Regions from separate parts of the Macrococcus bovicus genome, predicted to be linked through region 3. Evidence: riboswitches for the same ligand, from Rfam matches in the RefSeq annotation. Region 3 holds a riboswitch; each other region holds the start of a gene.

The links. A riboswitch is a leader RNA that binds a small molecule or an ion and turns the genes downstream of it on or off. The one in region 3 is predicted to bind S-adenosylmethionine.
Region 1: linked by a shared signal. The riboswitch ahead of metK (methionine adenosyltransferase) and the one ahead of QSV55_RS02500 (MetQ/NlpA family ABC transporter substrate-binding protein) in region 3 are both predicted to bind S-adenosylmethionine.
Region 2: linked by a shared signal. The riboswitch ahead of QSV55_RS00750 (aminotransferase class I/II-fold pyridoxal phosphate-dependent enzyme) and the one ahead of QSV55_RS02500 (MetQ/NlpA family ABC transporter substrate-binding protein) in region 3 are both predicted to bind S-adenosylmethionine.
Region 4: linked by a shared signal. The riboswitch ahead of QSV55_RS03340 (methionine ABC transporter ATP-binding protein) and the one ahead of QSV55_RS02500 (MetQ/NlpA family ABC transporter substrate-binding protein) in region 3 are both predicted to bind S-adenosylmethionine.

The regions. Positions count from the first base shown of each region.
Region 1 is NZ_CP128470.1:1,537,528-1,539,729, forward strand. It holds gene metK (methionine adenosyltransferase) at 1-1,070, opposite strand, end outside; SAM riboswitch class I at 1,171-1,270, opposite strand; gene pckA (phosphoenolpyruvate carboxykinase (ATP)) at 1,460-2,202, shown strand, end outside.
Region 2 is NZ_CP128470.1:66,259-68,460, reverse strand. It holds gene QSV55_RS00750 (aminotransferase class I/II-fold pyridoxal phosphate-dependent enzyme) at 86-1,243, opposite strand; SAM riboswitch class I at 1,312-1,417, opposite strand; gene QSV55_RS00745 (TetR/AcrR family transcriptional regulator) at 1,627-2,166, shown strand; gene QSV55_RS00740 (MFS transporter) at 2,189-2,202, shown strand, end outside.
Region 3 is NZ_CP128470.1:396,709-398,910, reverse strand. It holds gene QSV55_RS02505 (FAD-dependent oxidoreductase) at 1-448, opposite strand, end outside; gene QSV55_RS02500 (MetQ/NlpA family ABC transporter substrate-binding protein) at 582-1,400, opposite strand; SAM riboswitch class I at 1,473-1,575, opposite strand; gene rarD (EamA family transporter RarD) at 1,708-2,202, shown strand, end outside.
Region 4 is NZ_CP128470.1:555,202-557,403, reverse strand. It holds gene QSV55_RS03340 (methionine ABC transporter ATP-binding protein) at 1-938, opposite strand, end outside; SAM riboswitch class I at 1,006-1,106, opposite strand; gene QSV55_RS03335 (YbbN family protein) at 1,143-1,346, opposite strand; gene QSV55_RS03330 (toprim domain-containing protein) at 1,402-1,785, opposite strand; gene gcvH (glycine cleavage system protein GcvH) at 1,855-2,202, opposite strand, start outside.

The DNA of each region.
Region 1 (2,202 bases), 940 kb from region 3:
AGCATCTTGATGATACCTGCCGGGCGTAAGTCGAATGTGCTGCGGACTGCTTCCACCAGTTCTACTTCAGAATAGTCGCTTGTACCGAACGTATCCACTGAGATTGAAACCGGATGTGCGACCCCGATTGCATAGGCAAGCTGAACTTCTGCTTTATCTGCAAGGCCGGCTGCTACGATGTTCTTCGCAACGTAACGTGCTGCGTATGCGCCTGAACGGTCAACTTTCGTTGCATCCTTACCAGAGAATGCACCGCCACCGTGACGCGCATAGCCACCGTAAGTATCCACAATGATCTTACGGCCTGTTAAACCGGCATCCCCTTGCGGTCCACCGATAACGAAACGGCCAGTCGGGTTGATGAAGTACTTCGTTTCCTCATCGATTAATTCAGCCGGCACAACTGGTTTGATGACATGTTCTTTAATGTCAGCCTGAATCTGCTCAAGCTCGATTTTCTCGTGGTGCTGAGAAGAGATGACGATAGTATCCACACGTTTAGGCTTGTTGTTCTCATCATACTCAACCGTTACCTGTGTCTTACCGTCCGGACGTAAGTAGTCAAGCGTACCGTTCTTACGTACTTCTGTTAAGCGGCGTGCAAGTTCGTGTGAAAGTGAAATCGGCAGCGGCATCAAGCTCTCTGTTTCGTTGCAGGCAAAACCAAACATTAAGCCTTGGTCGCCGGCACCGATAGATTCGATGTCTGAATCCGATAAGTCTTCACGGTCTTCAAGCGCACGGTCTACACCTTGTGCGATGTCAGGTGACTGCTCGTCAATCGCTGTCAATACAGCCATCGTCTGATAGTCATAACCGAATTTTGCGCGGGTATAACCGATCTCTTTAACTGTTTCACGCACGACTTTCGGGATATCAACGTAAGTAGAAGTCGTGATCTCACCGGCGATCAGTGCCATACCTGTCGTCACTGATGTCTCACATGCCACACGTGCTTTCGGGTCTCCTGTCAAAATAGCGTCTAAAATTGCGTCAGAAATCTGGTCCGCAATTTTATCCGGGTGTCCTTCTGTTACTGATTCAGAAGTAAATAATTTACGATCTGCCATAGATAATTCTCCTTTTATATATATGATTACGGTTCAATCCATAGAAAAAAGCCTTTCCCTACAGTTAAGAGAGAAAGGCTCGACAATACAAGTCCATTCACTCTTATCGTTCAGATGAGATCTGCAAACGGTTTGGCACCTTACTCAAAAGGTTGCTGGGCTTCAAAGGGTCCATGTCCCTCCACCACTCTGGATAAGAGAATCCGCAAGTAAGATAATACTAAACTTTGTGTAAACCGTCAACATGTTTAACTAAAAACTCAAAATGTACTATTTTTATGAATTTTCTAACATTAAATATGTGAGATGGCATATGATTTTCATTATGCTATACTAATGAGTGAAAATGCTTACATCAGCATATCAATCATCTAATGGGGGATTATTAAATGAATGAAAATTACGTGGCAGAAATCAATCAGCTGCTGGAAAAACCGTCTACACTGAAACAGTTATCACGTACACAGTTAATCAACGAAATTATTCAGAATAACGAAGGGGAACTGACTGAGTCAGGCGCCATCCGCACTGAAACCGGTAAATATACAGGCCGTTCACCGAAAGACCGTTTCATCGTGCGTGAAGCAGAGACGGAAGATAAGATCGACTGGGGTGCTGTCAACCAGCCGATTGAAGAGGAAGTCTTCCTGAAGTTAGTCGATAAAGTGCTGAACTATTTAAATAACAAGGAAAAAGTCTATGTCTTCAACGGCTATGCCGGCGCAAGTAAAGCCTCACAGTTAAAATTACAGGTTATCAACGAACTCGCTTGGCATAATATGTTTGCCCGTACCATGTTCATCCGTCCTGAAACAAAAGAGGAAGGCCTGGCTATTGATCCTGAATTCACGATCATCTCTGCCCCTCACTTCAAGGCAGACCCGGCAGTAGATGGCACAAAATCAGAAACCTTCATCATTACAAGCTTCAAACATAAGATCATCCTGATCGGCGGAACTGAATATGCCGGCGAAATGAAAAAAGGGATCTTCGGTGTCATGAACTACTACCTGCCGGTGCAAGGCATCATGAGTATGCACTGTTCAGCGAACGTCGGTGAGAATAAGGACGTTGCCCTCTTCTTCGGTTTATCAGGTACAGGTAAAACCACATTATCAGCAGACCCACAGCG
Region 2 (2,202 bases), 330 kb from region 3:
TGAGTCCATTGTATAAGGGAACATATGTTCGTGTAAAGTAGTATGAAGTCCTTTTCTTCAAAAAAATAATTAACTTGAGACTCCGTTATTGATAGAGGCCTGCTGTTTCCTTGAGCCTGATGAGCAACTCTTCTATCTCCTCGTCACTGATTGCAAGTGAGATCCGAATATAATCATCACCGTTTGAACCGAATGGTAGCCCCGGTGTCGTCAGGATGGACTGTGTTTTCAGCAGATAATCGACGTATTCTTCACTTTTATAGCCGGGCGGGATTCTAAGCCACAGGAAGATGCCGCCCTGCATCGGTTCAAACGGGATGCCTGCCTCAGTGAGAAAGTCTGTAACTTGATCTCTACGCTTTCTGAAAATCGCGTTCTGTGTCTCTAAAAAAGGTTCCCCTAATTTCAGTGCACTGACCGCCGCTTCCTGAACGACCCCCCACATCCCTACTTGTGTATGATCCTGATAATAATTGAGGGCACCGATGATATCTTTATTGCCGACAGCAAAACCTATCCGTACACCTGACATATTGAAACCTTTGGAGAGTGAATAAATCTCGACTGCTACGTCCTTCGCGCCTGGCGACTGCAGAATGCTCGGATTTTTAGCATCAAAGCCGAATGCCGCATAGGCGAAGTCGTGGACAATCTTTGTCTGCGTCCCTCTGAAACGCCGGACGACAGCATCGAACCCTGCACGAGTCGCAACTGCCCCTGTCGGGTTGCTCGGATAATTAAGGTAGATGAGACGTGTATCTGCTAATACGGCAGAATCAAGGGCATCAAAGTCCGGCCAGTAATGGTTGGCGGGCTGGAGCGGCAGTTCATAGGCCGTGCCACGGGCCAGCTTCACACCAGCAAGATAATCAGTGTAACCCGGGTTCGGCAGCAGAACGCCTTCACCCGGTTCAATCACACAAAGCGGCAAGTTGACCAGCCCGTTTTTCGTCCCGTAAAGAATACAGATCTCCTCATCTTTATCCAGCTCAACCCCATAAGTATCTAAATAGAATTTCTGGATGGCTTCTTTCAACGCTTCCTTACCACGGAAAACACCATATTTATTATTCGCAGGCTCCTGTACTGCGGACTGAATCGTCTCGAGTACTTCTGCCGGAACTTTCTGATCGGGTATACCGACCGCTGTGTTGATAAGCGGTTTGCTGCCGATATCGAGCTTTCTGCCCATCGTCTTGCCAAAATAACTTTCTGGTATAGAATCAAGTAATTTAGAACGCATTTCCTCTCCCCTTCTTCTTCAATCGAAATAAAAAACGTCATTACTTCGCAGCAATGACGTCAGAAAATCACTTATCTGCCAAGCTGTCGCTTGATGGATTTAGCACAGTACTCTCAGATGAGCCTGCTGCTGAGATTTCACAGGGCCAGTTCCCTCCATCTCTCTGGATAAGACATATTTAAATGATTGTTATCAATATAGTATTAAACAGTGACGTTGTCAAACAGATTTCGTGCGAGCTGCACTGGACGCTTTATCGATCAAATGGCTCATGCATTCTGCTGTTATTTTTTAATTTTCAGTTGTGCAAATTGAAGATAAGCATTATAATCTTGAAAGTAAACGGAAAACTCTCCGTTTAATTTCCAGTAAAGGACTTAATGATGAGACAGGATGCACAGGATAACTATAACAGCATAAAAACAACTGCCGCTGCACTTTTTGAAATGTATGGGGTGGAACAGGTCAGTATGAACCAGATTGCGCAAACACTCCAGATTGGTGCGGGTACCTTATATCGTCATTTCAAGGATAAGGGCGTGCTATGCTTCAGCTTACTGGAGGAGGACTTTGATCATCTCTTTACATCTTTTGATCATATTCAATCTTCTGATAAGGATAAACGCGAACAATTAAGCGAGATGCTGACATTGATGCTCGAATTCAAACGCGACAATGAAGACCTTCTGCTTTGCATTGAAAAGCACGAAATGCGCTCCCTCTTTAAAGAGACAGACTATTATAAGACACTCTATCAGTATTTTGAGACTATTTTCGCTTCACATGACCAACCTCAGTTCAAGACAGACATGCTGCTCAATGCGTTGACTACAAGAAGCTATCAATATCAGACGCATTTCCGCCATGTTGACCTTGATACTTTCAAGTCCAATTTGATGGCATTATTTTATCCATATTCCTAATTTCTACGAAAGGTTGACACAATTGAATTCTATTAA
Region 3 (2,202 bases):
CCTTGATTCCTAACGTCTGATAAGCCTCATATTCATCGCGTATAGCTTTTTCGTTGCGGCCATCTGTCACCTGCGTACTGGACATTTTCTCGAAATCGCAGTCTATAGCATGTTTCTGAACTAAATCTTCAATAGCCTTGATCCCATCCACTTGCGACTGATAAAAAGCTTTTGCTTTATCTTCTCCTTGAGACTTCAGAATCTCCTGGTACATGAGGTGATGCTGCGCAGTAATCTTAGCCGTTGTATTAGCTGTCGTCTCCTGCACCAGTTTACGGCCTTCAACAAGCGTGACATCTTGACCCGCTTCAGCTAAACGGTAAGCGGCAAGAATACCTGCGATCCCTCCCCCGATGACAAGCACTTCAGTTCTGATATCCTGTTCCAGTGCAGGAAAATCAGTCACTTTCGCCGACTCAGTCCAATAAGAAATATTCTCTCTTTTCATTATATAACCTCCCCAAATGTCATTCCCTCTGCTATACCCTCTGCTGGATAAAAAATACACTGTTCACGCTATTTACATAAAAATAACACCTACCTTTGACAGTCGGTGTTATGGATGTAACCTCTTACACTTTTTACTTCTCATAAGGGACGACATCTTTGCCGAATTCCTTGTTAATATAAGCTTTCATATCTTCTGACTGCAGGACTTTAATCAGCTCCTGAAACTTTTTATCATCCTTATGCCCTTCCTGTACAGCCAGGATGTTCGCGAACGGGGATGATTTATCCTCAAGTGCAATCGCATCTTTATGAGGAATAATACCATTATCGATTGCATAGTTGGAGTTCATAATGACTGCCGCACCTTCTCCGTTCTTATAAGTCTTCGGCAGAAATTCTGCACTCTGCTTATTATTGAATTTAAGATTCTTCTTATTCTCAACGATATCCGTAAATTTGGCATCTTCTATCTTCACGCCATCCTTCAGCTTGATGACCCCTTCATTGACGAAGAAAGAGAGGAAACGGCCTTCTTCAGCCGGATTACTGGAGACAAAGATTTCTGCACCGTCCGGGATTTCAGCTAGATTCTTATATTTTTTACTATAGACTCCCATCGGTGTCGTGAATACTTTGCCGACTTCCTCAATTTTATAATGATGGGTCTTCTTTTCTGCATTAAGATATGGAACATGCTGGAATAAGTTGGCGTCTACATCACCTTCATCGAGTAATTTATTAGGCACTTTGTAATCATTGACGATTTTAACTTCAACGTCGTAACCTTTTTTCTTCATCGCCTCAGCTGCATGTTTGACCACTTCTCCGTGCGGGGTAGGTGATGCCGCGACTACGATTTTCTTATCGTTCTCTTTTTCATCCGCTGAACCGCATGCTGTAAGCGTCACTGATAATAAGAATGCACTTAAAATTCCTAAACCTTTTTTCATCATAGAATCCTCCTCAAATTTTTTAATAAAAAAAATACTTTCTCCATAAAAAATAGAGAAAGTATCCGCTTTCTCTCATCTTCTAAAGCAATCGCTTTATGTGAATTAGCACCATGTCAAACTGACTGGTTGCCGGGTTTCATCGGGCACATCCCTCCACCACTCTTGATAAGAGTTTTATTAAGTTGTTAAAATCATAGCAATTGTATCGACATTCGTCAATAACTGACCAATCAAAAATTTCTTGACTAACAAACTTTTTCAGAAAACATCCAGACTTCTTCTGGTATGATAGCAAGGAGGTGAAATTATGTCTGAAGAACAAAAAGGAATTCTCTACGCTGCAGGCAGTTATGTCATGTGGGGCGTACTACCTTTATACTGGAAACTAATCGACGGTATCCAGTCTTATGAAATTCTAGCGCATCGCATCATCTGGTCCCTAGTCTTTATGATACTTCTCGTCTTCTTTCTCGGTAAGACATCTGAACTCAAGATTCAGACAAAAAGCCTGTTCGGCGAACCGAAACAGGCACTCAGTCTATTCATTGCGGCCGTTGTCATCGCTATGAACTGGGGGCTCTTTATCTGGGCGGTCTCGAATGACCATGTGATGCAGGCGAGTCTTGGTTATTACATCAATCCTTTGATGAGTATTCTGCTCGGTCTTTTCTTCATGAAGGAACGTTTCACTAAAGTGGAATGGCTTGCTATCGCACTTGCTGCGGCCGGTGTATTCTATATGACGTTATCGCTCGGTGTATTTCCTTATATTTCTGTGCTGCTTGCTGCTTCTTTCGCA
Region 4 (2,202 bases), 160 kb from region 3:
TGTACGATCAGATGGCCGAAAGAACCGTTCTGCGTATGCTTAATGTTACCGGCAAGAACATTCGCATCCAGATCATACTTTCTGATCATCCGGCTGACAATCGGCTGCCCGGTAGAAGAACCGACAAACTTCAGGCGAAGAATCGCTCCGGTCGGATAATGTGCCATAATCTCATCGATAGAAGCTTCAACTTCAGCGTCTTTCAGATCATCTTTGACAAAGCGCTGCGTGACAGTTGACTGCGGATTTTCAAACACTTCCATGACAGGACCCTGCTCCACCACACGCCCATTTTCCATGACAGCGACCTGGTGACAGATTTTTCGGATGACCTGCATTTCATGCGTGATCAGAATAATCGTCAGTTTGAGCTGGCGATTGATGTTCACCAACAGCTCCAGAATTTCATCTGTCGTCTGCGGGTCAAGTGCACTGGTTGCTTCATCACAGAGCAGCACAGTCGGGTTATTGGCCAGCGAACGGGCAATGCCGACCCGCTGTTTCTGCCCCCCTGACAGCTGAGAGGGATAAGCATTTTCTCGGCCTTCAAGTCCGACCAGGCGGATCAGTTCATTGACCCGTGCAGTACGTTCAGTTTTAGAGACACCTGCAATTTCAAGCGGAAATGCAATGTTATCGAATACTGTACGTGACCACAGCAGATTGAAATGCTGGAAGATCATACCGATTTTCTGTCTTTTCTTTCTGAGGTCAGTCGGACTGAGCTCTGCAATGTTATCGCCACCGACGACCACATCACCCGTCGTCGGTTTTTCAAGGCCATTGAACATACGGATTAACGTACTTTTACCTGCACCTGAAAAACCGATGACACCATATATTTCACCCTCGTTGATCGTCAGATTGACATCATCAACAGCGGTTATCATTCCTTTTTTTGTTGCGAACTGCTTGACAACATGATTTAACGTAATCACTTACGTACCTCCTTTAAACGAATAAAGCGTCTTTCCCGTAAAGAGAAAGACGCAATGAGTTCATCGTCTCTCATCTTCTAAAGCGTATGCTTTATGTGAATTGGCACCATGTCATATGACGGTTGCCGGGTTTCATAGGGCACATCCCTCCACCACTCTTGATAAGAGTTATATTCAATTGTTATACATATTAGACTACAATATTTAAATCGTCAATACTTTACGAATAATTTCATAAATATTTGTGACGGATTCAAAACGATAGATGGTTTCCACTACTTCATCGTCTTTTACAATGAGCAGAACAGGCACACTCATCAGCTGATAGCGCTGCGCGAATGACGCCGCAAAATTTAAATCTACTTTCATTATATTGACTTCAATCAGTTCTGGCATGATGTCTATCATGCGCTCTGCGACCTTACATGTACCGCAGAGGGGCGTATAACCGAATATCACATAATTACCAGACGGGGCTGAAGGCAAATACTCCCTGACTTTCATCTTCCGCTTCCAGACCTTTCACTTCAAACTCATGTTTCATTAATTTTTTGGCGAGATAATCTACAGGGCAGCGGCCGACCTCACCATAAGTTGGATCAATATAGATATGCTTGCATTCACTTAAATGGCGTTTGAACCAGCTGCGAATGTTTTTCCCTGCTTTATCAGCATCAGTCATGATATAGACGTTATGGCCTGTCAGTTCATCGAGCATTTCGTCCATTTTACTGACACCCATCGTGCCGTTCGTGCAGATAATATGTACAGGTTCAGATAATACTTGTTGTAACTTTTTCTTGTCAGACTTGCCTTCCACAACTATGACTTTACTGATTACAGACATCTCATCACCTTTTCATATGCAGTTATAAAAAAATCCTTGATAAGCATCTTATCAAGGAAATTATAGCATTTACGCGTTAATCATTTCATCATATTGAGCTTGGTCAAGTAACTCATTTAATTCATCGTCACTTTCAGTCTCAACTTTAATCATCCAAGCATTTTCATAAGGAGATTCATTAACGAATTCCGGAGAATCTTCAAGTTCGTTGTTTACTTCTACAACTTTACCACTAAGCGGCGCATATAATTCTGAAACTGTTTTAACAGACTCAACGCTGCCGAAAGGTTGTCCTGCTGAAATTTCATCGCCGACTTCTGGAAGTTCAACGAAAACGATGTCTCCGAGCTCTGATTGAGCGAAGTCAGTGATACCGATTGTTTTAATGTTTCCTTCTGATTTTACCCATTCGTGATC